3 regions of the Rhodococcus sp. NPDC003382 genome follow, and region 1 is predicted to be linked to each of the others. Evidence: riboswitches for the same ligand, from Rfam matches in the RefSeq annotation. Region 1 holds a riboswitch; each other region holds the start of a gene.
What was found. A riboswitch is a leader RNA that binds a small molecule or an ion and turns the genes downstream of it on or off. The one in region 1 is predicted to bind thiamine pyrophosphate.
Positions count from the first base shown of each region.

Region 1 (10,313 bases):
TGGTTCCGGTGTCGCTGCGTCCCAAGGATCGGCCGGGCGACGGCGGCAACAGCGTCGGGGTGACGTTGTGCAATCTCGGCACCGACCGCGCGGACCCGCTCGATCGGCTCTCCGTGATCTCCGACTCCATGAGCCAGGGCAAGTCGCTGTTCGGTGACATGACCGCACTGCAGGCGCTCGCGTGGTCCGGGTTCATCATCTCGCCGCTCGGCCTGGCTCCGGTTCCCGGGTTCGTCCGGCTGACCCCGCCACCGTTCAACATCGTCATCTCCAACGTACCGGGTCCTCGGAATCCGTTGTACTGGATGGGATCCCATCTCGAGGGGATCTATCCGACCTCGATAGTCATGGACGGTCTGGCGTTGAACATCACGGTGACGAACACCGAGAAGTCCGTCGACTTCGGTGTCGTGGGCGGGCGCCGTGCGGTTCCGAGCCTGCAGCGGATCCTGGTGCACCTGGACGAGTCGCTCGTGGAACTCGAAGCGGCACTGCAATTGTCGTGACGGGAGGCCGGAGGGTCGAAGAGTTCCTGCGGCCCGACGGGAGTATCGCGACCTGCCGAACGAGCGGTCGTCGACGGCAAGGTACTACGCCGGCGAGCTGCCCGAGGAGGGGAGTTCTCCGTCAGCAGGTGCGACGATGCCCGGACAGGTTTCGCAGGGCTGTCCGCAGCCCGGTGCGGGAAGCCGGAAACTCGACGCCGGTCTCACACGAGGCGCGGAACTTCAGTTCGGAGGCCGTCTCCGGGGCATCGTCGGCGGTCGCTCGCAGGAATCGGTCGGGCAGTGCGAGCTTGTGGATGGTGCGCAACGTCAGCAGGTACTGCCGTGCAAGGGGGCCGGTGGTGTAGGGCAGGTCGTACTTGTCGCACAGTGCTTTCACCTTGGTGGAGATTTCCGCATAGCGGTTGCTCGGGATATCGGGGAAGAGGTGGTGCTCGATCTGGTAGCAGAGATTGCCGCTCAGGAATGCCATCACCGGGCCGGCCCGAAAGTTGGCCGTGCCGAGCATCTGCCGCAGATACCATTCGGCCTTCGTCTCGTTCTCGAATTCGGCGAGGGTGAACTTCTCGGCGCCGTCGGGGAAGTGCCCGCAGAAGATCACCACGTACGCCCACACGTTCCGCAGCAGATTCGCGGTCAGGTTCGCCGTCAGTGTTCGCCGCCAGCGGCGTCCGGTGAGGGCGGGAAAGAGCAGGTAGTCCTTGCCCGTCTGGCGGGCGACCTTCCGGATCAGCACTCGAAAGCGGTCGGATTTCCCGGCACCGGCAAGGTTCTGTTCGGCGTGTACGTCGTGCAGAGCGATGCCCCATTCGAACGTGGCTGCCAGCAACAGGTTCTGCAGCGGCTGCAGGAGATGTACGGGCTTCCACGGCTGGTCGCGGGTGATGCGGAAGACGTCGTAGCCGAGGTCGTCGTCCAGTCCGACGACGTTGCTGAACACGTGGTGGCGGTAGTTGTGGGAGTAGCGCCACTGCGACGAGGGGCCTGCCATGTCCCATTCCCAGGTGCTGGAGTGGATTTCCGGGTCGTTCATCCAGTCCCACTGGCCGTGGGAGACGTTGTGGCCGATCTCCATGTTCTCGACGCTCTTGGCCACGCCGAGCGCTGCCGTCCCGAGGATCCAGCCCGGCAGGCTCCTGCTGCCGTGGATCACCAGCCGCGCAGCGGCATCCAGTATCCGCTGGAAGGCGATGGTGCGGCGGATGTAGGCGGCGTCGGCGGCGCCGAGCGACTCGATGACACTGCGGCGGATGCCGGTCAGCTCGTCGCTGAGCGACTCGACGTCCTCGGCGGCGAGGTGGGCGTACTCCTTGATGTCGGAGATGGCCATGGTGTGCTCCAGGTTCCGACCTCACCCGGAAACCCCGGGTGCGGGGCGGCGAGAGCGACCGGCGGGAAGGACGTTCCCGAAGACGATGATCGTGACCGCTGCCCGAGGTCCACGTTGTAGGACCAGTCAACGCCGCCGCCGCCGAGGTGTCAACACTGTAGACCTACACACAAGGTCTACGGCAGAGGTCTACGGTGGAGGACAGTGAGTGAAGGAAGGGTTCCGATGGCCGAATCTCCCGCTCGTCCCCCGCGCAGCTCAGGCGGTGATCCAGGCCCGGAACGTAGCCCGATCACCCAGCAGCGAATCGTCGCTGCGGCACTCGAGATCGTCGACCGCGACGGCGTCGATGCGTTGTCCATGCGCCGGCTGGGCAAGGTCCTCGGCCGTGACCCGATGACCCTCTACCGTCACGCCCCGAACAAAGCCGCTCTCCTCGACGCCGTCGCCGAGAGCGTTCTCGAACAACTCCGGGTCGGCACCGACGAGGGAGATTGGACAAGCCAACTCCGGGAGGTCGCCCGGAACTTCCGCCGGTTGGCGCTCGAGCATCCCCACGTGGTCCCACTGCTGGTCACCCGGCCCCTCGAGACGCCCCTCGGATTGCGGCCCCGGGGAACACTGCGTCCGCTCGAAGACATCCTCACCCTGCTCACCCGGGCCGGTTTCACGGCGACCGACGCCCTGCACGTCTACCGGGCGCTCTTCGGCTTCCTCTACGGTCACGTCCTGAACGAACTCCAGGAACTCGTCGAACGACCCGACGAGCACGAAGACCTGCTGCGCCTGGGCCTGCATCGCCTGCCGATCGGCGAGTTCCCGCTCCTGCGCAGCCTCGCACCCGTACTGGCGTCGTACGACGGTGCTGCGGAACTCGAACGCGGCCTCGACATTCTGATCGCCGGCCTCGTCGCCACACTGCCTCACCCCGACAGCCCGGCCCCTGCGGCGAGCTGAATCCGGAAGTCGGTCGTTGCAGCCGTCCCGGACACGGTCCGCTGCCCGCAGCCATGTTGCGAAGATGGCTGAGGCACAACAGAAATGGGTGGATCAGGTCGAGGGTCGAGGAACACCACCGCAACCATCGACGGGGACCGCATTCCGCGCGCTCACCGAGTTGACGAGCGCGACGTGCGCCCTGTCGGCTCGCCGATCCACGACCGTGACACCGAGTGCAGGTCTACCGCATCGTCCGCGAGTAGAGTCGCTGTGACAGCCACCGAGCGTGGTGCAGTGTCACGCCCTCGACCGAAGGGAAGGACGGCCGCCATGTCTTCTGCCATCCAGCAGGCGCCCACCAGCATCGTAACCGCGTCCATCAAAGCGGCAGACCTGCCGGGGTTCGCCAGCGAGGGGCCGATCCTCGTCGAGGTGGACACCTGGGAGCAGGCGGGGCGAATGTACCGGCGCAGCTATCTGGTCGAAACGACTGTCGAGCGACAACAAGACGAAGCACCTCATGCTCGCGAAATCCGGGTCACCTTCGCGGAATCGGGAATCGACGCAGTCACTTTCGCGCCTGCGGACGATGTGGTCGTTCTCCGTCCGTTCCTTGTCAGGCATCGTTGATTCCTCGCGAGGGGAAGAGTCCGACCGGCGCACTTCGGTATTCGTTCGAGCCGGTTCATCGGTCGGCCGAAGGTTGCGTCGTGACCTTCACTTCGTGTGGAGGATGTCGACGAGTTCGCGTTCCAGCGCCACGAATTCCGGGTCGGTGAGGGTCTCGAGCGTGCGCGGCCGCGGCAGCGGGACCCGCACCTCGTGCCGGATCCGCGCCGGGCGCGGGGAGAGCACGAGCACCCGATCGGACAGCAACACCGCCTCGCGCACGTCGTGCGTGATCATCAGCACGGTCCAGCGGTCCCGCATCCACACGTCCTGCAACCACAGCTGCATGTCGGTGCGGGTCAGCGAATCCAGCGCGCCGAACGGCTCGTCGAGGAGCACGACGTCGCGGCCCTGCACGACCGTGCGTGCCAGCGCCGCCCGTTGGCGCATCCCGCCGGACAGTTCCCCCGGACGCGCATTCTCGAACCCGGCCAGCCCGAACGCGGGGAACAGCTTCGCGGCACGCGCCCGGGCTTCGGCGCGCGGGATCCCCTGGACCTCGAGGCCGAGCGCGCAGTTGTCGACGACGCTGCGCCACGGGAACAGCAGGTCCTTCTGCGGCATCAACGCGGCCCGGCCGGGCGCGGCCGGTGCGCCGCCGACGGTGACGGTGCCGGTGTCGGGGGTGTCGAGGCCGGCGATCAGCCCGAACAGCGTGGACTTGCCGGAGCCGCTCGGTCCGATCACCGACACGAACTCGCCCCCGGCGACGTCGAAGTCGATGCCGTCGAGCACCGCGCGGTCCGCGAAGGAACGGTGCACCGCGGAGACGGTCACGGCGGTCATCTGCGGCTCCCCGTGGACAGGGCCCAGGGCGCGACGATCCGCTCGACCAGGTAGGTGAGCAGATACAGCGCCAGCGACAGGGCGGCGGTGACGAGCACCGCGGCGAGCACCAGATCGGTGCGGAACGAGTTCTTCTGGGTGCTCATGTAGATGCCCAGCCCCGACGTGGCCCCCACGTACTCGGCGAACACCGCGCCGACCACCGCGTAGGTGATGCCGATGCGCAGCGCCGTGAAGAACCGCGGCAGCGCCGACGGCAGGCGCACGTACCGGAACACCTGGCCGCGGGACGCGCCCATGCTGCGCAGCAACGCCCCGGCCTCCCGGTCCGCGGCGGCGAACCCCTCGATCAGCCCGATCGCCATGGGGAAGAACGTCGCCAGCGCGATCACCAGGACCTTCGGCAGCAACCCGAAACCGAACCAGATGATCATCAGCGGGGCGATCGCGATGATCGGCAGGGTCTGCGACACCACGAACAGTGGCACCAGCGCGCGGCGCAGCCACGGCGAGAAGTCCACGACGATCGCCAGGGCCCACGCAACCACGAGGGACACCGCGAACCCGATGATCGTCACCTGCAACGTCGACCACGTGTGGGCGGCCAGGTCGTCGCGGTGCGCCCACCCCTGCCCGAGCACCCGGGCGGGGGAGGGCAGCACCTGCGGGCGGATCCCGGAGACCGTCACGTACAGCTGCCAGAGCGCGACGAGCGCGAGCACGACCACCGCGGCGGGGGCGGCGATGCGGACCCAGCGCGGTGACGACGGGTCAGGACGTGAGGTAGTCATCGGTGAAGTAGGTGGACCAGTCCGGCTCCTCGGTCAGCGGCCGGCCGTCGGGTCCGGCGAGCAGACCCTTCTCGTACAGGAACCGCGAGTAGCCGGTCCAGCGTTCGAGGGTCTGGGTGCCCACGTTCCCGTTCTCGTCGCGCAGCTGGTCCGCCGAGAGCATGCGCTGGCTCTCGAAGACGAGCGCTTCGTCCTCGAAGGCCCCCGGGTTGGCGTCGATGAGGTCCCGGGCGGCGCGCTCGGGATCCTCGGCGGCGATCTCGTAGCCGCGCTGAACGGCCTGCACGAACGCGCGTGCCTGCTCCGGGTGTTCGGCCAGCCAGTCCTCGTTGCCGCTGATCACGATGGCGTAGGCGTCGGGGAACCCGTAGTCGGTGTACGAGAAGTAGCGCATCGGCAGGCCGCGATGTTCGGCCTCGATGCCCTCCCACGCGAGATAGGACGCGGTGAAGTCCGCGGTTCCCGAGTACACCGCCTCGTACGCGGACGTGCCGAGGATGACGGACGTGAACTCGCCGCGGCCACCGTCGTTGCGGATGACCTGACGCAGCGTCTCCTCGTCGCCGGGATCGCCGAACCCGGCGTAGATGTGACCGTCGAGGTCTCTCGGCCGCGCGAGATCGGCGCGGTCCGCCTTGACGGCGATGCCGGTCGCCCAGTGCTGCAGCGGGGCGAGCACCGAGACGGTGTGCGATCCGGCGGCGCGGGCGAAGGTCGTCATCCCCTGGGTGGAGATGCCGAACTCGGCGTTGCCCGCGTCGACGAGGGTATCCGGGGTCGTGTTGTTGTACGGCAGGATCTCCACGTCGAGACCGGCCTCGTCGAACAAACCCTCCTGCATCGCCACGTACAGGCCGGTGTGGTTGGTGTTCGGCGTCCAGTCCAGTGCGAAGCGGATCGTGTCGTCCGATTCGGACGAGGAACAGGCGGGGACCAGGGCGATCGCGACGATCGCGACCAGCAGGGCGGTGAGGCGGCGGAGAGTCACGATTCCGGCCATTCCTGCCGGTGCAGCGCGGTGTCCCAGAACATCAGCTCGTAGCGGGTCGCGACGGTGAACGCGTCGAGCATCGCGGCACGGTCGGCGTCGGTGGCGGCGACCGCCGCGGCGTCGACCAGTTCGCGGGCGGTCGCGACCGCGGCGTGGAATTCGGGGGCGTCGTAGGTGGTCACCCACTGCGCGTACGGGTGCTGCGGGTCGGTGGCGAGGACCCCGGAGGCGCGGGCGGCGAGGTCGCGGCCCACTTCGGCGTAGATCCAGAAACACGGCAGCACGGCCGCAGCACCGACCGCGTACGGCTCGGTGGCGACGGTCGCCGTGAGATAGGAGACGTACCCGAGGCAGGCGGGGGAGTGGGCGGGCGCGGCCTCACCGGGCGGCAGAACCCCGCCGGTGAGCAGGCTCTTGTGCAGCGCCGACTCCTCGGTGGCCGCCGTGGCGGCACTGGTCGCCCAGAACGCGGCGGTTGCCGGATCCGGGGACTTGGCGGACAACAGCGCGAGGGCCTTGGCGTACCCGGCGAGGTACAGCGCGTCCTGCTCGATGTAGAAGCGGAAGGCGTCGAGCGGCAGCGTTCCGTCGCCCAGGCGGTGGAGGAATTCGAGGTCGTCGATCGACCGGCGCAGCGTCTCGGTGTGCTGCCACATCCGATCGGTGAAGCGGTCGGTGGAAACAAGAGGCGAAACGTCGACAGGCACAGACATGCCGGGACATCCCTTCGTCAGCATTACCTGATGCAGGTTCTACGGGTGTGATCTCAGCCCCGCGCGCGCGGAGCACCCCGTGTCGGACGAACGCGACCTTAGCAGGGCGTTCCGCGCAACGGGCCCCCGGGGTACCGGACCCGGGGGCTGCGCCGGGAATGTCCGGACAACCTGTTCCGTGGACACAAAACAGCCTGTATGTTTGGCGATCGTCAGCGCGGTCTCCGGCGGTGTGAAGGGCCCGACGATTCCGTGCGACGACCATGCTGCGAGACCTCCCGGCTCGCGCTCGGGCGGTCGCGGGAGGGTGTCGACGGCGACTCCGCCTGCGCACAGCGATGTGGGGAAAGGTGGAATACGGGATGCGGGATGTCGAGGATTCCGGACGGTCGGAACTCGAGAATCTGCCGCGACTGATCGCGAATGTCGTCTCGCGTGACCCCGAACGGGTCGCTCTGGTGCGCGACGGTGCCGTCGTCACCTACGCCGGCCTCAACGAGGAACTGGCTGCGCTCGGCGCCGCCATGGGCGACGCGATCGGACCCGACGCACTCGTTCCCGTCGTGCTCACCGGACTGCTGCCCGGGCTCGCCGGGAGTGGTCCCGACGAGGTCGCCGTCGCTCTGGCCGAACTGTCCGAGGACCTCGCCGCGTTCGCGGGGGAGGAGCAGGCGTCGCCGGAGCCGGCGCGACCGGACACCCTGCCCGCCGCCTTCGCCGCGCAGGCCGCCGCCACTCCCGACGCCGTGGCCGTCGAGTTCGACGGCGCCGAGTACACCTACGCCGAGCTGGCGGACCGGTCCCGGCGGCTGGCCCGCCGCCTCGTCGAGTCCGGTGTCGGGCCGGGTCTCACCGTCGCCGTCGCCCTGCGCCGGTCCTTCGATCTGCTCGTGGCCGTGTACGCGGTGCTCGAGGCAGGCGGTGCGTACGTGCCGCTCGACCCGGACCATCCCGCCGAGCGACTGGCCTACATCCTCGAGGTCGCCGAGCCCGCGGTCCTGCTCACCGAGACCGCTGCGCCGGTGCCCGCAGACGGGATCGAGGTGCTCGACGTGACGGCCCTCGACCTCGGATCGGAATCGGCGGACCCGCTCACCGATGCCGACCGCCGTCGTCCCCTGCACGCCGCCGACACCGCCTACGTCATCTTCACCTCCGGATCCACCGGCCGGCCCAAGGGCGTGGCGGTGACCCACGAGGCGATCGTCACCAACCTGCGCTGGCGCCAGGAGCAGTACCGGCTGGGACCTGCGGACGTGGTGCTGCACAAGACTCCGGTCACCTTCGACGTGTCCGTGTGGGAGTTGTTCTGGCCGTTGCAGGCCGGCGCGCGTCTTCTCGTCGCCGTGCCCGAGGGGCACCGGGACCCGCGCTACCTGGCGGATCTCATGCGCGACCGCGGGGTCACCGTCGCGCATTTCGTGCCGTCCATGCTCGCGGTGTTCGTCGCCGAGGCCGAGCTCGATTCGCTCACCCCTCTTCGGTACCTGTTCGCATCCGGTGAAGCGCTGCCGGCGCGTATCGCGGTACTGGTACGGGAACTGCTGCCCGGGGTCGCGGTCCACAACCTGTACGGGCCCACCGAGGCGGCCGTCGACGTGACCCATCACGAGGTCACCGATGCCGACATCGACTCGGTGCCGATCGGCGCGCCCATCGCCGACACCGACCTGCTGATCCTCGACAGCGCCCTGAACTGGGTTCCGGCCGGCGCGGAGGGCGAGTTGTACCTGGCCGGAACACAATTGGCGCTCGGATATGTCGGCCGGCCGGACCTGACCGCGGAACGGTTCGTCGCCAATCCCTACGGGGCGCCCGGCGAACGCATGTACCGGACCGGCGACCTCGTGGTGCGTTCCCGCTCGGACGAGCTGGAATACCTCGGACGCAGCGACTTCCAGGTCAAGATCCGCGGACTGCGCATCGAACTGGGTGAGATCGAGGAAACCCTCACCCGGCAGGACGGCATCGCCCAGGCCGCCGTTCGCGTGCATGCCGACGAGACCCTGGGTGATCGCCTCGTCGCGTACGTGCGGCTGCACCCGGGCGCCACGTGGGACGAGGAGGCGCTGGGCGCCGCGCTCTCCGCGTCCCTGCCCGACTACATGGTCCCGACCGCGTACACCGTGCTCGACGAGTTCCCGCTCACCACCAGCGGCAAGCTCGACCGCGCGGCACTGCCCGCGCCCGAGACCTCCGCCGCGACCGGTGACGATCGCCCGCTCGAGACGGCCACCGAGACGGCGGTCGCCGAGGTGTTCGCCGAGATGCTCGGGCGGGATCGGGTCGGCGGCGACGACGACTTCTTCGCGCTCGGCGGCAACTCGCTCGCCGCGGTCCGCGCGGTCTCGCGCATCTCGGCCCGAGTCGGCCGGCCGCTGTCCGTCCAGGACTTCTTCGACGCACCGACCGTCGTCGAGGTGGCGCGGTTGCTGGACCGCACACCCGGCGAGGACCGCGCAGACGGCCCGTTGGCCGCCGGACCACGGCCCTATCCGGTGCCGCTGGCGCCGTCGCAGACGCGGCTGTGGGTGCTCGATCGCCTCGATCCGGGCTCGTCCCTCTACAACATCCCGCTCGTGGTCCGCCTCACCGGCGACCTCGACGTCGACGCGTTGCAGCAGGCCGTCGGCGACCTCGTCGAACGGCACGAGGTGCTGCGCACCGCCTACCCGGAGGTCGACGGCGAAGGCACCCAGCTGGTGCTTCCGATCGGCGCCGCCCAGCGTGCCGTGCCGGTCGAGACCGTCGCCCCGGACGAGGTTCCGGCCCGGATCGACGCCCTCGTGTCGGAGGGCTTCGACATCGCCGAGGCCGCCCCCGTGCGCACCCACCTGCTGCGGGTGGCGGACGACGAGCACGTTCTCGTCGTCGTCGTCCACCACATCGCCGGCGACGGATTCTCGGCGGGACCACTCACCCGCGACCTGATGCGGGCCTACGGCGCCCGCACCGCGGGAGTGGCGCCCGAACGCCTCCCGCTCGCCGTGCAGTACGCGGATTACGCGCTGTGGCAGCGTGATCGGCTCGGAGATGCCGACGAGCCGGATTCGCTCATGGCGCAGCAGCTCGCCTACTGGCGCAAGCAACTGGCCGGCCTGCAGGACCGGCTCGAGCTCCCCACGGACCGGCCGCGGCCGGCGGTGGCGTCCCAGTCCGGTGCCGCGGTGCCCGTGGAGATTCCGGCGGACGTCCACCGCGCGGTGGTGGACCTGGCGCGGGCCACCGGCACCACCGAGTTCATGGTGGTGCACGCGGCGCTCGCCGTGCTCCTCGCGCGGCTGTCCGGGACCGCGGACGTCGCGGTCGGCACCCCGTCGGCCGGTCGCGGGGACGCGGGCCTCGACGACCTCGTCGGCATGTTCGTCAACACGCTGGTGCTGCGCACCCCGATCGACGCGGGGGAGTCGTTCACCCGGCTGCTGACCCGCGTGCGCGACATCGACCTGGAGGCGTTCGGCAACCAGGACGTGCCGTTCGACTGCATCGTCGACGACCTCGCCCCGGCCCGGTCGCAGGCCTACCACCCGTTGTTCCAGGTGATGTTCGCCTTCCAGAACCTCGACGCGACACAGCTCGAGCTTCCGT
Region 1 is NZ_JBSFRH010000020.1:37,135-47,447, forward strand. Features, by position in the region: gene ACWDUD_RS15315 (WS/DGAT/MGAT family O-acyltransferase) at 1-506, shown strand, start outside; gene ACWDUD_RS15320 (fatty acid desaturase family protein) at 628-1,836, opposite strand; gene ACWDUD_RS15325 (TetR/AcrR family transcriptional regulator C-terminal domain-containing protein) at 2,062-2,793, shown strand; gene ACWDUD_RS15330 (hypothetical protein) at 3,106-3,405, shown strand; gene ACWDUD_RS15335 (ABC transporter ATP-binding protein) at 3,493-4,230, opposite strand; gene ACWDUD_RS15340 (ABC transporter permease) at 4,227-5,021, opposite strand; gene ACWDUD_RS15345 (ABC transporter substrate-binding protein) at 5,002-6,021, opposite strand; gene ACWDUD_RS15350 (TenA family protein) at 6,006-6,725, opposite strand; TPP riboswitch at 6,718-6,815, opposite strand; gene ACWDUD_RS15355 (amino acid adenylation domain-containing protein) at 7,088-10,313, shown strand, end outside.

Region 2 (10,313 bases), on a different contig from region 1:
GGGAGGTCGCCCGCACCGGCCTGCACGGTGCGAACCGGCTGGCGTCGAACAGCCTCCCCGAAGGACTCGTGCTCGGCGAACGCGCCGGGCACGCCGCCGCCGAGGAACGCGCCGGACTGCGCGTGGAAGCGACCGACGCGACGTTGCCGGCCCGCCGGCGCGCGGACCGCGCGACCCTGCAGGCCCTGATGACGCGCCACGCCCCGGTCGTCCGCGACGACGCCGGGCTCGCCGCGGCCCAGGCCGGCCTCCTGGACGCCGAGTACGCCCTGTGCGCCGACGCCACCGCGCTCGAGGACGCCGCGCTGACCGTCACCGCGGACGCGCTGCTCGTCGCGGCACGCGCCCGCACCGAGAGCCGCGGCTGCCACACCCGCAGCGACTGCCCCGACACCGATCCGGCGCAGGCGCGCAGCCTCGAGATCCGCCTGGTCGACGGCGACGTCGCCCTGACCATCCCCGACCTGACAGGAGTGCGTTAGACAATGGCCACCGAGTTGCCCGAAGGCCTCGACCGCGAAGAGATCCTCACCCTGATCCGGGTCGCGCTCGACGAGGACCTGCGTTACGGCGCCGACGTCACGTCCGAAGCGACGGTGCCGGCGGACGCGGTCGCGGCCGCGGCGGTGGTGCCGCGCTCACCGGGCACGATCGCCGGCGTCGACGTGGGCCTGATGGTCCTCGACGAGGTGATCGGCGACGGCAACTACCAGGTGCTCGACCGGGTCCAGGACGGGCATCGGGTGCAGGCCGGTGAGCCGGTGCTCACCGTCGAGGCGCCGACGCGGGGCCTGCTCACCGCCGAGCGCACCATGCTGAACCTGATGTGCCACATGTCCGGCATCGCCACCGCGACCGCGCACTGGGTGGACGCGGTCGCCGGAACCGAGGCGAAGATCCGCGACAGCCGCAAGACGCTGCCCGGGATGCGCGCCCTGCAGAAGTACTCGGTGCGCGTCGGTGGCGGCGTCAACCACCGCATGGGTCTCGGCGACGAGGCGCTCATCAAGGACAACCACGTCGCCGCCGCCGGTTCGGTGGTCGCGGCGCTGCGCGCAGTGCGTGCGCACGCCCCGGGCATCCCGTGCGAGGTCGAGGTGGACAGCCTCGAACAGTTCGACGAGGTGCTCGCCGAGAAGGCCGAGCTGATCCTGCTCGACAACTTCCCGGTGTGGCAGACGCAGATCGCGGTGCAGCGCCGCAACACCCACGCGCCGCAGACCCGGCTCGAATCGTCCGGTGGGCTGACCCTCGAGGTCGCCGCGGACTACGCGCGCACCGGCGTCGACTACCTCGCGGTCGGGGCGCTCACGCACTCGGTGACGGTCCTCGATCTCGGCCTGGACATGTAACACCGGTTCGGGCGTCGATCCGGCGCGAATCTTCCTCCGCGCCAGGCGAAGTGAGCGGAGTCGGCCGCGGTGACGAGAGCTCGGCACCGCGGCCGCTGTCCTGATGCAGGGTGCAGGCCGGTGGTCAGTCGGCGGGAAGGTCGCGCACGTACCGGCCGGGGGCAGCCTCGAGCGGCGGATACCGGTCGCTGCCGGGTGCGGCGGGTGCGGCGGTCTCCTCTCCGCTGCGGGCGATTGCCCAGTCCGCCCAGGCCTCCCACCAGCTGCCCTGCTGTCGTTCGGCGTGCTCGAGCCAGGTGTCCGGATCCGGGCCCGGTGTGCCGCCGGTCCAGTAGTGGGCCTTGGGGTTGCCGGGCGGGTTGACCAGGCTGGCGATGTGCCCGGAGAAGCTGAGCACGAACTCGGTGTCGCCGCCGAGCAATTGGGTGGTGCGGTAGCAGCTGCGCCACGCGGTCAGGTGATCGGCGATGGCACCGGAGACGAAGGTGGGCACGGTGATCGACTTCAGGTCCACCGGCGTGTCCAGCACGGTGAGCCCGCCCGGCTCGACGAGCAGATTGTCGCGGAAGATGTCGAGGAACTGACCGTGCAGGGCGCCGGGCAGGTTGGTGCCGTCGGCGTTCCAGGCGAGGATGTCGAACGCCGGCGGGGTGCGTCCCATCAGGTAGTTGTTGACGACGTAGTTGAACACCAGATCGTTCGGACGCATCCAGGTGAACGCCGAGCCCATGTCCCGGGCGCTGATCAGGCCCTTGCGGCGCGAGCGGCCCTTCGCGAACCGGACCAGCGCGGGGCGCGCGAACGCGCCGAGCAAGGCCGGGTTACCGAAGTCGAGCATCGTCACCGCGTACGCCATGCTGTGCACCCGGTCATCGCCCTGAGCGGCGAGATGGTTGAGCGCCGTAGTGGCGAGGATGCCGCCGGCGCAGAACCCGATCAGGTTCACGTCGTCGCTGCCGGTGATCTCCCGCACCTCGTCGATCGCCCGGAGTATCCGCGCGGCGTAGGTGTCCATGTCCCAGTCGCCCTGCTCGGCGCTGGGATTGCGCCACGACAGCATGAAGGTCTGCAGGCCCCGGCCGACGTTGTACTCGACGAAGCTGCGTCCCGGCCGCAGGTCCAGGAAGTAGTACCGGCCGATCGGTGGCGGCACCACCAGCACCGGCCGGCTGCGCACCGTGGTCGTGGTGGGGGTGTACTGGATCACCTCGGCGACCGGGTCGCGGGAGACCACCGCTCCCGGGGTCACCGCGAGGTCCTTACCGACGGTGAAGGCGTCGCGCGGCACCATCGACGGCATGCCCCGGTTCTCGATCACATCGGAGACGAAATGCTTGGTGCCGCGCACCAGACTGAGTCCGGCGGTGTCGAACGCTTCCTTCAGTGCCGCGGGGTTGGTCCACAGGTAGTTCGTCGGGGCCAGAGCCGCGGTGAGGATGTCGGCTGCGAATTTGGCCTCGGCCGCCCGGCGCGCGTCGATCGCGCGGCCGACGTCGTCGACCACGCCGTCGACGGCGCCCGTGGCCGCCAGGTAGGTCTGTTCGAGGCGGTGGTAGGCCGGGTGTGTATCCCATGCCGGGTCGGCGAACCGGCGATCGCCCTTGGCCGGGGCCACCGTCGACCGGCCGACGGCGATCTTCGCCAGTTCCTTGCCGAACGCGGCGCTGTGCCGGGCCACTGTCCGTCCGTGGCCGAACACATCGGCCAGGGCGCCGAGGGCCATCCCGAGCCCAGGGGGTGCGACGTCCTCGCCACCGCCGATCGATTCCTCGACGTCGTCCCTGATCACGGGTCGTGTCTGGGTCATCGCGGGTCTCCCTTCGACACCTGAATTGTCGCACCGCATAGGTGCCGTGGCGGCCGACGATATCGAATTGCATTACAAGACAGCACATTCAAGCAGTATGTATCTCGACGCGGAGGAGCTCGGCGCGACGTTCCGGACGACGGAAGCAGCGGTGTACGAATGGATATCGACAGCACCGGGTGCGATCTCGGCGATGCCCAATCCGCGTGACCACGAAACATCCATCGTGACCACGAAACATCCATCACAGCAACGCAAGTCCCTGAAGGCGCACCGTCGGTGCGGACCCTGGTGGGATACCCGGGCCGGCAACGGTGTTAGTGTCGGTGCCGTCCACACGGGAGCCCTATTGCAGGGGCTGAGATCGGGCTGACGCAGCCTGCGACCGTCGAACCTGTCCGGGTAATGCCGGCGAAGGAAGTAGGCACAGTTCCGATGAGCGCATCGAACCCCCATGCCCTGACCCATGTCCACGACGAGGAACACGACCTCCACGTTCCCGTCACGGAAATCCGCTTGGAGAACTCCCCGGGCGGGGTCCCGAACCCGCCACTGCGGGTCTACCGCACCGAGGGTCCCGGCAGCGACCCGGAGGTCGGGCTCCCGCCGGCACGGGCCTCCTGGATCGCCGCTCGCGGCGACGTCGAGCAGTACCCGGGCCGGGAACGGGATCTGCTCGACGACGGTCGCTCGGCCGCCCGGCGTGGTGAGGCGTCCCGGGAGTGGAAAGGCCCCCGCCGCGTCCCGGTGCGGGCGAAGGCGGGCCGGACGGTCACGCAGATGCACTACGCCAGGGCCGGGATCATCACCCAGGAGATGCGGTTCGTGGCATTGCGGGAGAACTGCGATGTGGAACTGGTACGCACCGAACTGGCGGCGGGGCGGGCGATCATCCCGGCCAACATCAACCATCCCGAGTCCGAGCCGATGATCATCGGCAGGGCGTTCCTGGTGAAGATCAACGCCAACATCGGCAACTCGGCGGTGACCGGCTCCATCGCCGAGGAGGTGGACAAGATGCGCTGGGCCACCCGCTGGGGCGCGGACACCGTGATGGACCTGTCCACCGGCGAGGACATCCACACCACCCGGGAGTGGATCATCCGCAACTCCCCGGTGCCGATCGGCACGGTGCCGATCTACCAGGCCCTGGAGAAGGTCAACGGGCAGGCGGAAGCATTGACCTGGGAGATTTTCCGCGACACCGTGATCGAGCAGTGCGAACAGGGCGTGGACTACATGACCATCCATGCCGGGGTGCTGCTGCGCTACGTGCCGCTGACCGCCGAGCGGGTCACCGGCATCGTCTCCCGGGGCGGGTCGATCATGGCCGGGTGGTGCCTGGCCCACCACGAGGAGAATTTCCTCTACACCCACTTCGACGAGCTCTGCGAGATCTTCGCCCGCTACGACGTCGCTTTCTCCCTCGGTGACGGGCTGCGGCCCGGGTCGATCGCCGACGCCAACGACGCCGCCCAGTTCGCCGAGCTGGACACCCTCGCCGAGCTGACCGCCCGCGCCTGGGCCCACGACGTGCAGGTCATGGTGGAGGGGCCCGGCCACGTCCCGCTGCACCTGGTGCGGGAGAACGTGGAGCGGCAGCAGAAGCTGTGTCACGGCGCGCCCTTCTACACCCTGGGCCCGCTGGTGACCGACATCGCCCCGGGCTACGACCACATCACCTCCGCGATCGGGGCCGCCGAGATCGCCCGCTACGGCACGGCGATGCTGTGCTACGTCACGCCGAAGGAGCATCTGGGACTGCCGAACCGGGACGACGTGAAGACCGGGGTGATCACGTACAAGATCGCCGCCCACGCCGCGGACCTCGCCAAGGGTCATCCCGGTGCCGCCGAGCGTGACGACGCGTTGTCGAAGGCGCGTTTCGAGTTCCGGTGGCGGGACCAGTTCGCTCTGTCCCTGGATCCGGAGACCGCCGAGGAGTTCCACGACGAGACGCTGCCGGCCGAACCGGCCAAGACCGCGCACTTCTGCTCGATGTGCGGGCCGAAGTTCTGCTCCATGCGCATCTCCCAGGACATCCGGGACCGGTTCGGTGATGCCACCGAGCAGGCGGTCGTCGCCGGGATGCAGCACAAATCCGCCGAGTTCCGAGCCGCCGGCGGCACGGTCTACCTCGAGACACCCGCCGTCCCGTCCCCCTGAGGGTTCGCCGGCGGAACGGGACGGCGGCAGGGTCGGGTCGGCGAGCACGCCGGGCGTGTCCGGCGAGGTCACGCCGCTGACGACAGGTGGTACTTGCCGACGGGCCGGGCCGGGCACAGAGTGGAACGGTGACGGGCACCGACCGCGACCGTGCCGACCCGGCCGCATCGGTCGCGTTCACGCACCGCGAGATCCTCTCCATCCTCAGCGGATTGATGCTGGGGATGTTCCTGGCCGCCCTCGATCAGACCGTCGTCGCCACCGCGATCCGGACGATCGCCGACGACCTGAACGGCTATGCGCTGCAGGCGTGGGTCACCACGGCGTATCTCGTCACCGCGACGATCACGACGCCGCTGTACGGCAAGCTGTCCGACATCTACGGGCGACGCCGGCTGTACCTGACGGCGATCTCCGTGTTCCTGCTGGGTTCGCTGCTGTGCTCGTTCGCCACCTCGGTGTACATGCTCGCCGCGTTCCGGGCGATCCAGGGCATCGGCGCCGGCGGCCTGATGTCGCTGGCGCTGGCGATTCTCGGCGACATCCTCGCGCCTCGCGAACGTGCCAAATACCAGGCGTACTTCCTCGCCGTGTTCGGCGTCTCCAGCGTGCTCGGTCCGGTCCTCGGCGGTTTCTTCGCCGGGACCGGCAGCCTGCTCGGTATCACGGGCTGGCGGTGGGTGTTCCTGGTCAACGTTCCCGTCGGGGTGCTCGCCCTCGCGGTGGTGGCCCGCAATCTGCGGCTGCCCGCGCAGCGCCGGGCGATCCGCATCGACTGGTGGGGTGCGCTGGCGCTCGTCGTCGCGGTGGTGCCGCTGCTCGTCGTCGCCGAACAGGGCCGCGAATGGGGCTGGGGCAGCGGCCCGGCGGTGAGCTGCTATCTCGTCGGCGGTGTCGGGGTGGCGGTGTTCGTCGCCGTCGAGATCGGAATGAAGGACGCGGCGCTGATCCCGATGCGGTTCTTCCGCAATCGCACGTTCGCGCTGGGTGTGCTGATCTCGCTGCTCGTCGGCACCGCGATGTTCGGAGGCATCTCACTGCTGCCGCAGTACCTGCAGGTGGTGCGTGGATCGTCACCGACGGTCGCCGGGCTGCAGATGATCCCGATGGTGCTCGGCATCATGACCGGCTCGGTGTTCTCGGGCCAGCTCATCGCGCACACCGGGCACTACCGGATCTACCCGATCATCGGATCGGCGATGCTCACCGTCGGCATGTTCCTGCTGCACACGATCGCCACGGACACGGCGCTGGCGCTCGTGATGGCCTACATGGCGATCCTCGGGTTCGGCCTGGGCAATCTCCTGCAGCCGATCACCCTCGCGTTGCAGAACGCGTTGCCACCGCAGGACATGGGGGTGTCCACCGCGGCGGCCACGTTCTTCCGGCAGATCGGCGGCACCCTCGGGGTGGCGGTGTTCCTGTCGATCCTGTTCGCCCGAGTCACTTCCGCGATCGCCGAGCGTCTGGCCGCCGCGGCCGCCGATCCCGGTTTCCGGTCGGCGCTGACCGCGGCGACGCGCGGGGGTGATCCGGTCGACGCGTCGTTCGCCCGCGGTGTGCTCGAACGGGATCCGGGTGCGCTCGAATCGGTGCTCGGGGACAGTTCGATCGTGCAGCGGCTGAACCCGGTTCTCGCGCGACCGCTCGCCGACGGGTTCGCCGACGCGATGGACACGGTCTTCCTCGTGACCTCGGTCGTCGGTGTGGTGACGGTCGTGCTGGTGCTGCTCTGGCGGGAGGTACCGCTGCGACCCGATTCCGGCCTCGCCGCGGCCCGGGCCACGGACACCGGTAACTGAACATGCATTCGCAGTGCATCAGATCGGTCGTTCGAACGGTGGCGATCCCGGTGGTTCATCACGTAGAACTTTGGAGAGCACCCGATGTGATCGCTCTCACTGCGGGTGCTTTTCCGGTGAGCTGCAGGGGGCTCACCCCGAAGTGAGCTCTCGCGTGGCGGGTAGCGGAAAGAAACCGAATGCGGTTACCGATGTCACCGACCGATTCGATGTTCCTGCTCGGCGAGTCCCGTGAGCATCCGATGCACGTCGGGGGACTGCTGCTGCTGCAGCCACCGGAGGGCGCCACCGATCAGGACGTTCGAGCTCTGTTCGTCGAGGCGTTGTCCCGCGACGACGCTGTGGCGCCGCTGTGGCGCCGCCGCGCGGTGCGGTCGCTGTCCACGCTCTGGCAGTGGGCGTGGGAGGAGGATCCTCGCTTCGATCTCGACCACCACGTGCGCTTCAACGCCCTGCCGCGACCGGGCGGTATCGACGAGCTGTGGGAGCTGGTGTCGCGCCTGCACAGCACCGTCCTGGACCGGTCCCGGCCCCTGTGGGAGATCTACCTGATCGAGGGGCTGGCCGACGGCAGGTACGCGATCTACGTCAAGATCCACCACGCCCTCGCCGACGGTGTCGGCGCGATGAAACTGCTGCGGCGGGTGCTCTCCCCCGATCCGTGCGAGACCGGGATGCCGGCGCCGTGGGGCACCGTGGACCGCTCGAACCCGGCGAGGTCCGCGGTCGGCACCGCCATCGACCTGCCCGGCGCGATCGTCCGCGCGGTGCGCGCGACCGTCGCGGAGGCCGTCGGGATCGTGCCGGCGCTGGTGGGGACCGTCGATCGGGCGCTGCACGACCGCGGTGGGTCGATGTCGCTGTCCGCGCCGAACAGCATGTTCAACGTGCCCATCGCGGGGGCACGCCGGTTCGCGGCCCGCTCGTGGCCGCTCGAACGCGTGCAGATGGTCGCGAAGGCTGCCGATGCCACCGTCAACGACGTGGTGCTCGCGATGTCGGCGGGCGCGCTGCGCACGTTCATGCTCGAACACGACGCCCTGCCCGACGATCCGCTCATCGCGATGGTCCCGGTGTCGCTGCGCAAGGACAAGGATCCGGGCGGCAACGACGTCGGCGTCCTCATGTGCAATATCGCTACCCACCTCGCGGACCCGCATGCCCGCCTGAAGGCCGTCCGGGACTCGATGGCCGAGGGCAAGCAGTCGATGGAAGGGATGTCGACGGTGTCGCGGCTCGCGGCGAGTGCCCTGGGCATCGCGCCGCTCGCGGTGGGGGTGCTCACCGGGAACCGGGCGTTGCCGCGGCCACCGTTCAACGTGATCGTCTCGAACGTGCCCGGTCCCACGGATCCGTTGTACTGGAACGGTTGCCGCGTCGACGCCCTGTATCCGCTGTCGGTGCCGGTCGACGGGCAGGCGCTGAACATCACGTGCACGAGCACCGACGGCGAGATCGCGTTCGGTCTCACGTCGTGCGGGCGCAGCATCCGGCAGTTGCATCCACTGCTCGATCATCTCGGCGCGGAACTCGAGGCGCTCGAGGCTGCCTACGAGGTGGGGGCCCCGGCGTAGGCGGTGGTCGTCAGCCGTGGTCGATGTACGACTCGAGCTGGTCGCGTTCGGCCTGCAGTTCGTCGATGCGGCTCTTGACGATGTCGCCGATGCTGACGATGCCCGCGAGGTGCCCGTCCACGAGCACGGGCAGGTGCCGGATCCGCCGCTCGGTCATGGTCTCGGCGAGACTGTCGACGCTGTCGCTCGGCAGGCACGTGTACATCGCCGTGGTCATCACGTCGGAGACGCGTGCATCGAGGACGCCGGGGCCGTGCACGTGGATCAGCCGGACCACGTCGCGTTCGGTGACGATGCCGATCGGGGCGGTGTCCTCGAGGACGACCAGGGCACCCAGGTTTCGGGTGGCCAGGACTTCGACAACCTCCCCGACCGTCGCGGTCGGGGGCACGGTCACCACGTTCCGGCCCTTGTTGCGCAGCACATCCGCGATTCGCATCCGGATCTCCGATCCATCCGCTTTTCCGTTATCCGCCCGCGTCCAGCATCGGCAGACATCGAGCGTATGCCAGGGTCGCGACCCGCCCCGGGGTCTTTACCGACTCGTGACCGATGCGCGGCTGTCTGCGCCGGTTTCGGCTTCGCTAGGCTCCTCGCCGTGACTCGATTCGATGCCGACGTCGTTGCTGCCGTGACCGGACACATGAACGACGACCATGCCGACGACAACCTGCTGATCGTCCGTGCCTTCGCGGAGCCCACCGCCACGGCGGCGCGCATGATCGGTCTCGACGCCGAGGCGGGGCAGTGGCAGCTGACCACCGGCGACGGCGACGAGCGGATCGTGCGGGTGCCGTGGCTCGAACCGGCCGGCGACCGGGCGGCGATCCGTGGCGCGGTGGTGGCGCTCTACCACGCGGCGTGCGAGCGACTCGGCGTCGCGCCCGCCGAGCACTGACTCGACAACCCTGACCGCGGGCGGTCGGTACTCCACGATCGCGGGCGGTCAGTATTCCTTCGGCGTGCGGTCGGCGAGATCCTGGAGGTTCGCTCCTTCGGTGACCTCGTGGCTGCCGCTGCCCCAGCCGACGTGCGATTCGGCGCGCATCCGATCCGACATGTGCGGGTAGTGCAGCTCGAACGCCGGACGCTCCGAACGGATGCGCGGCAGCTCCGTGAAGTTGTGCCGCGGCGGCGGGCAGGAGGTGGCCCACTCGAGCGAGTTGCCGTAACCCCACGGGTCGTCGACCGTGACGACCTGGCCGTACCGGTAGCTCTTGAAGACGTTCCACAGGAACGGCAGCGTCGACGCGCCGAGGATGAACGCGCCCACGGATGAGATGCTGTTCAGCGTGGTGAAGCCGTCGGTGGGCAGGTAGTCGGCGTAGCGACGCGGCATGCCCTCGTTGCCCAGCCAGTGCTGCACCAGGAAGGTGGTGTGGAAGCCGATGAACGTCAGCCAGAAGTGCCACCGTCCCAGGCGTTCGTCGAGCATCCGGCCGGTCATCTTCGGGAACCAGAAGTAGATGCCCGCGTAGGTGGCGAACACGATGGTGCCGAAGAGCACGTAGTGGAAGTGCGCGACCACGAAGTACGAGTCGTGCAGGTGGAAGTCCATCGGCGGGCTCGCGAGGATGATGCCGGTCAGGCCACCGAAGAGGAACGTGATGAT
Region 2 is NZ_JBSFRH010000032.1:4,316-14,628, reverse strand. Features, by position in the region: gene ACWDUD_RS20670 (L-aspartate oxidase) at 1-482, shown strand, start outside; gene nadC (carboxylating nicotinate-nucleotide diphosphorylase) at 486-1,352, shown strand; gene ACWDUD_RS20660 (PHA/PHB synthase family protein) at 1,477-3,159, opposite strand; TPP riboswitch at 3,487-3,596, shown strand; gene thiC (phosphomethylpyrimidine synthase ThiC) at 3,595-5,325, shown strand; gene ACWDUD_RS20650 (MDR family MFS transporter) at 5,454-7,127, shown strand; gene ACWDUD_RS20645 (WS/DGAT/MGAT family O-acyltransferase) at 7,307-8,701, shown strand; gene ACWDUD_RS20640 (CBS domain-containing protein) at 8,712-9,140, opposite strand; gene ACWDUD_RS20635 (DUF2470 domain-containing protein) at 9,300-9,599, shown strand; gene ctaD (aa3-type cytochrome oxidase subunit I) at 9,648-10,313, opposite strand, start outside.
Region 2: linked by a shared signal. The riboswitch ahead of thiC (phosphomethylpyrimidine synthase ThiC) and the one ahead of ACWDUD_RS15350 (TenA family protein) in region 1 are both predicted to bind thiamine pyrophosphate.

Region 3 (10,313 bases), on a different contig from region 1:
CCTGCACGCGCTCGGCGCCCAGTGGGCAATCGTCAAGGGCGGACACCTGCGGACCTCGCCGGACAGCACCGATCTGCTGTTCGACGGCGACCGCTTCCTCGAGTTCACCAGCCCGCGCATCGACACGGGCAACGATCACGGCGGCGGCGACACCCTTGCCGCGGCGATCGCGTCGGCACTCGCGCACGGCTGGTCGGTGCCGGATGCGGTCGCGTTCGCGAAGGAGTGGGTGACCAAGTGCCTCGAGTGGTCGTACGACCTCGGCGGCGGGCACGGACCGGTCAATCCGCTGTGGCGACTACAGGCCTGATCGGTCAGTTGCCGGATCGCTCCTGATCCCGCGCGTCCCCGGTCGGCACGCCGTCGAGCGACTGCGCGTAGACACCGACGCCGTAGCCGACCGACGCCGCCGTGACCGCGTACGCGTCGCGGTCCATGTTGGCGAGGGTGTCCTCCGGCGAGTGGTAGTTCGGGTCGAACGGCGTGTCGGCCTCACCACCCCACTTGCCCGCCTGGTCCGGCGACTTGCGTTCGTCGGCGCCGCTGAACACACCACCGGCCGGGATCCCGGCTTCGACGAACGGGCCGTAGTCCGACCGGCCGTCGAAGTCGGTGCCGTCGGCGGCGACGCCGCGGGACTCGAAGAACGACCGGAAGGTCTGCTCGATGCCGGCCGAGCCCTCCGGGCCCGGACCCGACCCCACGGCATCCGAGTCGTCGCCGTCGTAGACGAGATATCCGGGATTCGGGGAGCCCAGCATGTCGAAGTTGAGATACAGCGCGATCGCGTTGCGCTCGTCGTCGGACAGGGATTCGACGTACCGCGTCGAGCCCACGAGGCCGATCTCCTCGGCGCCCCAGAACGCGAACCGCACCGCGTTGGCGACGTTCGGGTCGGGGCCGAGTTGCAGCGCGGTCTCGAGCACCGCGGCGACACCGCTGCCGTTGTCGTTGATGCCGGGGCCTTCCGGGACGCTGTCGAGGTGCGCGCCGACGACGACCACGTTGTCGGTGTCGCCGGTTGCGGTCTGCGCGATCACGTTTCGCGAGCGGATGTCCTCGATGACGGTGTCGACGATCAGCGTCGCGCTCGTACCCGTAGCCAGCGCGGCACCGTCGTCGCCGCTGACACCGGCCGCGGGTATGAACCGGTCGCCGTCCTCCCCGAGGGTGCCGCCGGCGAGCGGTCCGGGTTCGTTGTTGACGACGAGGAGCGCCGCGGCCCCGCGCTCGGCGGCGGCCTTCTGCTTGTCCGAGAACGGGCACACACCCCGGTCGACGACGGCGATCGCCCCGGCGACGTCGAGGTTGTCGTAGTCGGTGGCCTCACAGCCCGGGGTGTCGTCGGCGGGAACCCGCACGAGGCGGGCGGTGATCCCGTCCGGACCGGTCGACGGCGACATCGCGAGGACCCGCAGTTCGACGGGTGCGCCGTCCACGGTCAGCGACGCGTTCTCGACGTCGAACGAGGTGACGTCGAATTCCGGTGTCTGCACGTCGAACCCGGCGTCGCGGAGCTTTCCGGCCACATAGTCGACGCTGGCGTCGTAGCCGGGGGTCCCCAGGGCCCGGTTGCCGTCGTTCTCGGTGGCGATGCGTTCGAGTTCCTGCAGGTGCCCGAGGACCGCGTCGAGCTCGACCGCCTCGGCGAGTGCCGGTCCGTCGAGCGGCGGCGCGGGCGGCGCGGGCGGAGCAGATGCGTTCGAGCAGGCGCCGACCCCCAGCGCCGCGGCGACGATCACGATCCCGGTCAGATTCCTCGCGTTCGCCACGGTCCACCCCATCCGGCGAGGATACCCACACGACCTTCTCCGACCCGGTGGACGACACCGTACCGATAACAGAGCACTTGCTCTGTTATGGTGTGCGCATGGCCCGCACCCGCACCTACGACCTCGACGGCCTGCTCGACGCCGCCGAGCGCATCGCGGCCGAATCCGGTGCCGCGGCCGTCACACTCAGGGCCCTGACCGACGCCACCGGCATGTCGAACGGCGCGATCTATCACGCCTTCGGGTCGCGTCTCGGCGTCGTCGGGCAGGCCTGGCTGCGCGCCGGGCGCCGCTTCCTCGACGTCCAGCGCGAGGCCGTCGACGCCGCCCTGGCCGACCGCGACGCCGAGGCCCCGGCGGTCGAGGCCGTCGTCGCCGCCGCCGACGCACCCGCCGTCTTCGCCGAACGCCACCCGACGTCGGCGCGGCTGGTGCTGACCGTGCGCCGCACCGACCTGCTCGGAGCCTCACTGCCCGAGGACCTGGCCCGCGAACTGTTCCGCCTCGACCACGAACTCGGCGAACTGATGGCGGAACTGGCCACGGCACTGTGGAATCGGCGCGACGGCGCCGCCGTCGACGTCGTGCACTCCTGCATCGTCGCCCTGCCCACCGGACTTCTGTTGCACACCAACAGATATCGCGATCCGGTTGCTCGTCGCCGACTCGCCGCCGCGGTCCGCGCGGTGCTGGCACTCGGCCCCGAAACCCACACCCCGAAAGGCAGACCATGACCGTCACCACGACCCGCCACGACACCGTCACCGTCCTGAACCTCGGCGACGACGAGAACCGCTTCTCCCCCGACTGGCTCGACCGCGTCGATGCCGCACTCGACGAGATCGAAGCCGGTGAACCAACCGCGCTGGTGACCGTCGCGAACGGAAAGTTCTACTCCAACGGCCTGGACCTGCAATGGCTCTCGGCGAACGGCGAGAAGGCCCAGTGGTACGTCGACCGGGTGCACGGACTGTTCGCGCGTGTCCTCACCCTGCCGGTCCCGACGATCGCGGCGATCAACGGGCACGCGTTCGGTGCCGGCGCGATGCTCGCGCTGGCCCACGACTTCCGGGTGATGCGCACCGACCGCGGCTTCTTCTGCCTGCCCGAGGTCGACATCCGGATCCCGTTCACGCCCGGGATGGCCGCGCTGGTCCAGGCCAAGACCACCCCCCGCACCGCGACCGCGGCAATGACCACCGGGCGACGATTCGGCGGACCCGACGCGCTCGCCGCCGGCATCGTCGACGCCACCGCCGAGGAATCCGCCCTGGTTACCTCGGCCGTGGGCACGGTCGCGCCGCTGGTCGGAAAGGACCCCGGCACGCTCGGAGCCATCAAGTCGACGATGTACGCGTCGACGATCGCGGCCCTCACGACCCCGCAGTCGTAGCCGTCGGAACGGATCCGCTCGGACCCCGGGCCACCGGGGTCCGAGCGAACCGCATCAGGCGTCGCGCCGGTTCACCACCGCCACGGCGGCGCCGAACACCACCAGCACGAACACCGCGAAGTACAGGAGCGCACCCCACGGGCCCCAATGGAAATCGATGCCCTGGTCGGTGCCCAGGAAGTAGTTGATGTTCGCGAACGGCAGGAACGGCTGCACGTTCCGGCCGAACGACCCGAACAGCCCGAACAGCGATTCGATGAGCATCGGCCACAGCAGCAGGATCGCGATGGTGCCGGCGGACTGACGCAGCAGGGCGCCCACCCCCACCGCCAGGATGGACGCGAGCAGCGCGAACAGCGCGGTGCCGTAGATCGTCCGCCACGTCGCCCCCTCGAGCACGAGGTCCCGTCCGGCCTCCGACCCGGCGAGCGCCTTCGTCAGATAGACCGCGGCCAACGCCAGCACCCCGGTCAGGACCGCGCCGAGCACACCGATCAGCAGTGCCTTGACGGCGAGGACGACCGTGCGGTTCGGCAGAGCCTGGAACGTGGAGCGGATCACGCCGAACCGGTATTCGCTGGTCACCGACAGCGCCGCCAGGATCATCAACACCAGCACACCGAAACCGGTCACACCGCTGACGGCGACGTCGACGGTGGGATAGAAGCGGACCGTTTCGTCGTCCGAGGACATCGACGCCTTCGCCGCCGCACCGAGGATCGCGGCCAGGCCCAGACCGAGCGCGACGATCACCACGGTGCACCAGAACGGCGACTGCACCGACGTCAGCTTGATGCGTTCGGCTCGCAACGTGTCGATCGCCACGCTCATCACAGGCCACCCTTCATCACGGAATCGGCGCCGGTGCCGTGGAACTGCACGTCGCCACCGGTCATCTTCATGAACGCCTCTTCCAGCGAGGCCTGCTGTCCGGCGAGTTCGTGCAGCACCACCGACCGGGCGGCGGCGAGCTCTCCGACCTCCGCCGCGGTCGCGCCGGTGACCACGAGCGCACCGTCGTCGTCGTGGACGGCGTGCCCGCGCTCGACGAGCGCGGCCCGCAGGACGTCGAGTTGGGGGCTGCGCACCCGCACCACCGCTTCGGAGGCCTGCGCGACGAATGCGTCGACGGAGGTGTCGGCGATGAGCCGGCCCCGCCCGATCACCAGCAGGTGGTCGGCGGTCTGCGCCATCTCCGACAGCAGGTGACTCGACACCAGAACGGTCCGGCCCTCGGCTGCGAGTGCCTGCATGAACCGCCTGATCCACACGATCCCCTCGGGATCGAGCCCGTTGACCGGCTCGTCGAACAACAGCACCTGCGGATCGCCGAGCAGGGCCCCGGCCAGACCGAGACGCTGTGACATGCCGAGCGAGAACCCACCCGCGCGTTTGTTCGCGACCTCGGTCAGGCCCACCTGACGCAGCACTTCCTCGACCCGCGACGCGGGCAGCCCGTTCGACGCGGCCATCCACCGCAGGTGCGCGCGGGCCGACCGGTTCGGATGCACCCACTTCGCGTCGAGCAGCGCCCCGACGGTGCGCAGCGGCCGCTGCAACTCCCGGTAGGGTCGCCCGCCGATCAGGGCGGTGCCGGCAGTGGGCCGGTCGAGACCGAGGATCAGCCGCATCGTCGTGGTCTTACCGGCACCGTTCGGACCGAGGAAGCCGGTGACGATGCCGGGCCGGACCGTGAACGTCACGTCGTCCACTGCCGTCGTCGATCCGAAGGTCTTGGTCAGTCCCGTCACTTCGATCATGACCCCTACCCTGCCCGATCCATCCGGAATGTGCAGGGACACGCCCGACGAGCAGCCGCCGGATCCGACACCGGCCCTAGGGTTCGAGCGGCGAGGACGCCTGCGCCCAGAACCGCTTCGGGATCCGTCCGGCGTGCCGGGCCCGGAAACCTGCCTCGACGGCGTGCCGCATCGCCGACGCCATGAGAGCCGGGTCCTTGGCCCGGGTCACCGCGGTCGCGAGCAGCACCGCGTCGCAGCCCAGTTCCATCGCGAGGGCGGCGTCGGACGCGGTGCCGATGCCCGCGTCGAGCACCACCGGGACACCGGCGGCTTCGACGATCATCTCGATGTGGTGCGGATTGGCGATGCCCAGTCCGGTGCCGATCGGCGAGCCGAGCGGCATCACCGCCGCGCATCCGACGTCCTCGAGGCGCTTCGCGAGGACCGGATCGTCCGTCGTGTACGGCAGGACCACGAACCCGTCGTCGACGAGTTGCTCTGCCGCCGAGACCAATTCGATGGCGTCGGGCAGCAGGGTGCGTTCGTCGGCGATGACCTCGAGCTTGACCCAATCGGTTTCGAGGGCCTCGCGGCCCAGTTGCGCGGTGAGCACCGCTTCCTTCGCGCCGCGGCAGCCCGCGGTGTTCGGGAGCGGGGTGATGTCGAGGCGGCGCAGCAGGTCGAGCACCCCGGTGCCGGAGGCGGCGTCGACGCGTCGCATGGCGACGGTGGTCAGTTCGGTACCCGAGGCGACGAGCGCTTCCTCGAGCACCGCGAGATTCGCGGCGCCGCCGGTGCCGGTGATCAACCGCGACGCGAAGGTGCGTCCGGCGATGGTCAGCTGCGGCAGGTCGTGTGCCGGGTCACGGAGCTCAGCCACCCTGGACCGCCGTGAGAATCTCGATCTGCCAGCCCTTTCCGACCGGTTCGGACCACCGCCCGCGCGGGAACACCGCGCCGTCGACGGCGATCGCGATGCCCTTCTCCGGCAGCCCCAGCTGCACCAGCAGTTCGGCGACCGTCGGCGCCTCGGCGAAGTAGTGGTCCTCACCGTTGACGGTGATCCCCACCGAGATCGGGTTCGTCATCACAGCCCTTCCTTCGAAAATCTTTGCGGGTCGGCGTTTTTCGCTTCGGCGAGCGGATCGTCGGCGAGTTCGGCGAGCACGGCGTCCGCGGTGATCGGGGTGAACAGGACCCCGTTGCGTCCGTGCCCGGTCGCGGCGACGACCCGTTCGGACAGCCGCCCGATCAACGGCAGGTTGTCCGGGCTCATCGGCCGCAGTCCCGCCGTCGCCTCGTACAGCTCGTACTCGCCGATCGCCGGCAGCAGCGCTTCCGCATCGGCGATGAGGTCCCGCACCCCGGCGACCGTCACCTGCGTGTCGTCGGCCTCGTACTGGGTGGCGCCGACGACGAGACCGTCGCCGCGCGGCACCAGATAGGCCGGCCGGCCGTGCACACTGCCGCGGATGGTGCGGCTCGGGGCGGGGGTGACACCGGGCCGGGCCCGCAACCGCAGGATCTCGCCCTTGACGGGCCGCACCGGAAGGCCCGGCCACAACCGGGCCGACGCCGAACCCGCCGCGAGCACCACCCGGTCCGCGGGCAGCGCGTCGAGCGAATCGACCGCGGTCGCGACGAACCGCACCCCGGCCTCGACGCAGGCGCGATGCAGGGCGTCGACGAGGATCCTGTTGTCCACGGCCAGTTCCGTCGGGGCGAGCAACCCGAGGCGGATCCGCGGGCCGAGCGACGGCTCGAGCTCCCGGATCTCGGCACGGGTGAGCACCCGCATCTCGTGGCCCTGCGCCTGCACCCATTCCGCGACGGTGCGCAGGTCGGCGGCGTCGGCGGCATCCAGCGCGACAGTGAGCGACCCGTCCGAGGTGAACAGGTCGCACCCGGTCGCGCGCTGCAACCGGTCCCCGAACTCCGGCCAGCGCGCGAGTGACGCCGCGCCCAGTTCCAGGACGTGTTCCTCGCCGGGCCAGCCCTCCGACAGCGGCGCGAGCATGCCACCGGCGACCCAGGATGCGCCCGCTCCGGGGGTCGGGTCGTGCACTGTCACGTCCCAGCCGGCGCTCGCCGCGCGCCACGCGATCGACAACCCGATGACACCGCCACCGACGACGGCTACCGTTCCCATCCTGCGTCCACCTCACTCCCTGCGCCGGCATGATCCGGGTCAGGTCATAACGGTCGGGGCCGGCAGGCCCCCTCTCAGCCCCGCGTTCCCCGGGACTCCCGTGTTGTCATCTCTCCCTCAGAGGTTACCGTCTGGGCTGTGACTTCCTATCGTGGCAACCATCCTTCACCTCGGGAACGACTCGCGGACGCGCGTCTGTACCTGTGCACCGACGCCCGCCGGGACACCGGCGACCTGGCTCGATTCGCGGAGGAAGCCCTCGCCGGCGGAGTCGACATCATCCAGTTGCGTGACAAGGACTCGGCGGGCGAGAAGAAGTTCGGCCGCCTCGAGGCACGCGACGAACTGGCCGCGCTCGAGATCCTCGCCGACGCGTGCCGGCGCCACGGCGCACTGCTCGCCGTCAACGACCGCGCCGACATCGCACTGGCGGCGGGCGCGGACATCCTGCATCTGGGTCAGGGGGATCTGCCGGTCGCCCACGCCCGCAACATCCTCGGTCCGGACATCGTCATCGGCCGATCCACGGGCAGCCGCGCACAGGCGTCCCTCGCCGAGATCGAGGAGGGTGTCGACTACTTCGCGTCCGGCCCGGTATGGGACACCCCGACCAAGCCGGGCCGCACCGCGGCGGGTCTGGAGGTCATCCGGGAGGTCGCTCAGTCGCATCCGACCCGTCCGTGGTTCGCGATCGGCGGGATCGACATCGAGCGACTGCCCGAGGTGGTCGCCGCCGGCGCCACCCGTGTCGCGGTGGTTCGGGCGATCACGAAGGCCGCCGATCCGCGTGCCGCGGCCGCTGCGCTGAAGGCCGGTCTACCTGCGTAACCGTCTACAGCCAGTCGAGGACGGTCGAGGGCGACAACGCGATCACCGAATCGGGCAGGCGCTCCCGTAGCCCGCGGTCGGCGGTCACGACCACCGTCACCTCCGACGTGAGGGTGGCGGTCGCCCCGGCGAGGCGGGCCAGTTCGTCGTCCCCGCTTCCGGTGGCGGCGTGCACCGGGATGCGGGCGTCCTCGACGATCGCGTCCCGGGCCTGGCCTTCGAGCACGGCCTCGATCTGCGTCACCCAGCCGAACCCGCCGTCGGGCAGTTCGAGGGTCCGGGGCAGCACCGCCGCCAGCTCGTTCAGCAGTGCCCCGGTCGCTCCCGGCCGGTCGCGCCACCAGCCGGTCGGGCGGGAGCCGAGCACGTTCGCGGTGTCGAGCAGGACCCGGACCACGCGGGTGCGCAGCGTCGGCCAGGACGCGGCGAACCCCGCGTGCAGCGCCATCGCCTCGACCTCGACCTCCGGCACCCATCGCAGTTCGGTGCTCTCGCCGTTGGGGACGGTGGCCAGCGGGATCCCGGCGTCGGCGACGACGGTCGTGTAGGTCCAGCCGCCGACGACCCCGGCGGTGACGCGCTCGGTTCGGACCGCAACCACCGACACGTCGATGCCGGTCTCCTCGTGCGCTTCGCGTACCGCGGCGTCGACGGTGCTTTCGTGGCTGTCGCGGGCGCCGCCGGGCAGCGCCCAGGTTCCGCCCTGGTGACTCCACGCGGCGCGGTGTTGCAGCAGCACCGCGGGCCGGCCGTCGGGCAGAGGCGCACGCAACAACAGCCCGGCCGCACCGTGCTTGCCCCACCGGCGATCGCCGTCGGGGCCGACGGCCCATCCGTCACCGTCACCGCGCATCGTGTCCGTCCTCCCTACCGGCCGCCGCGGGCTGTCGAACCCCTGTTCCGACGCACTCGCGCAGCGCATTCCTGTTCGTACTGCTTATATGCTCGCCAAGGACTGTGCAACACCGAAAGGGGCGATTGGTGGACCCTCGCCTACACCCCACGATCGACCCCGGCCCCGACCACGCCGAGCAGCGGGCCCCCGAGACACGGACCGCCCGGGTTTTCGAGCAGGGACGGTCGAGCGGCCCGCAGGTGCCCGACGATCTGGGTGCCGTGCTGCGCTCGACACCCGCCAAGCTCATCGTGCTCGGGACGCTCGTGTCGATCCTGGTGGCGATCTCGGGGTTCGTCGCGACCCAGACGGTGAGCAGCCGCAAGGCCACGCACGATCATCTGCTGTCGACGATCGAGCCGCTGGCGGACGCGTCCCAGGATCTCTACAGCGCGTTGTCCGTCGCCGACGCGGCGGCGGTCACCGGGTTCATCTCCGGCGGCATCGAACCGAAGGCCGTCCGCGAGCGGTACGAGCAGGCCGTGGCGGAGGCGTCGGCGCAGCTGGTCGCGGCGGCCATCGGTGCCGATGACGACCCGGACAGTGCCCGCCTCCTGTCGGGGATCTCCGGGCGGCTGACCGTGTACACGGGCCTGATCGAGACGGCCCGGGCCAACAACCGCTCGGGCAATCCGGTGGGCAGCGCGTACCTCGGCGAAGCGTCGAACCTCATGCAGACCTCGCTGTTGCCGATGGCACAGGAACTGCACATGCTCGGTGTCCGTGCCGTCACGGACACCCAGCACGCCGCGGTCCGGCCACCGTGGTTCTCGATCGGGTTGCTCATCGCCGCAGTGTCCGCGCTCGGCGGCATCCACCTGATCATCTCCCGCATCAGCCGGCGTGCCCTCAATCCCGGGTTGCTCCTGTCGATCGCCGCGACCGGCCTGCTGCTGGTGTGGCTGCTCGTCGCGGGGCTGGTGTCGTCGAGTGCGACGCAACGCGCCATCAGTGACGGCGCCGAGCCGCTCGGGACGGTCGCCGCGGCCCGCATCACCGCCCAGCAGTCCCGCACCGCCGAGACGCTGCTGTTGGCCCGGCGGGACAGCACCGGCGAATACGATGCCGCGTTCCGACAGTCCATGGCCCGGCTCGGCGAGCTACTGCAATCCCACCCGGGTGGAGACGCTGTCACCGACGATGCCGTGGCCCGTGCGATCGCCGCCCGCAACGAATGGATGGAATCGCACGAACGGACGGTGGCCGCTCTGCAGCGCGGTGACTACACCGCAGCGGCGGTCCTGGCGGTCGGTCCGGGTCCGAACGAATCGGCGGCCCAGTTCGCCGTCGTCGACGACGCCTTGGCCGAAGGCATCGAGGCGGCGCGCTCCGAGCTGCGTTCCAACGAGGACCGCGCCTCCCAGCTCTTGTCCGCGCTGGCACCTGCCGCGGTGGTGCTCACCCTGGTGTCGCTGATCGGTGTCACCATCGGATTGTGGCCTCGACTTCGGGAGTACCAGTGAGGAGCCGCGTGGCGCTGATGGTGGCGGCACTGTGCAGTGTCGTCGCCGTCGCCGGGTGCGCGTCGACGCCG
Region 3 is NZ_JBSFRH010000013.1:86,066-96,378, forward strand. Features, by position in the region: gene thiD (bifunctional hydroxymethylpyrimidine kinase/phosphomethylpyrimidine kinase) at 1-310, shown strand, start outside; gene ACWDUD_RS11650 (M28 family metallopeptidase) at 315-1,784, opposite strand; gene ACWDUD_RS11655 (TetR/AcrR family transcriptional regulator) at 1,871-2,506, shown strand; gene ACWDUD_RS11660 (enoyl-CoA hydratase-related protein) at 2,503-3,165, shown strand; gene ACWDUD_RS11665 (ABC transporter permease) at 3,220-3,996, opposite strand; gene ACWDUD_RS11670 (ABC transporter ATP-binding protein) at 3,996-4,925, opposite strand; gene thiG (thiazole synthase) at 5,002-5,787, opposite strand; gene thiS (sulfur carrier protein ThiS) at 5,780-5,995, opposite strand; gene thiO (glycine oxidase ThiO) at 5,995-7,056, opposite strand; TPP riboswitch at 7,054-7,168, opposite strand; gene thiE (thiamine phosphate synthase) at 7,195-7,884, shown strand; gene ACWDUD_RS11695 (NUDIX hydrolase) at 7,889-8,737, opposite strand; gene ACWDUD_RS11700 (hypothetical protein) at 8,866-10,242, shown strand; gene ACWDUD_RS11705 (glutamate ABC transporter substrate-binding protein) at 10,260-10,313, shown strand, end outside.
Region 3: linked by a shared signal. The riboswitch ahead of thiO (glycine oxidase ThiO) and the one ahead of ACWDUD_RS15350 (TenA family protein) in region 1 are both predicted to bind thiamine pyrophosphate.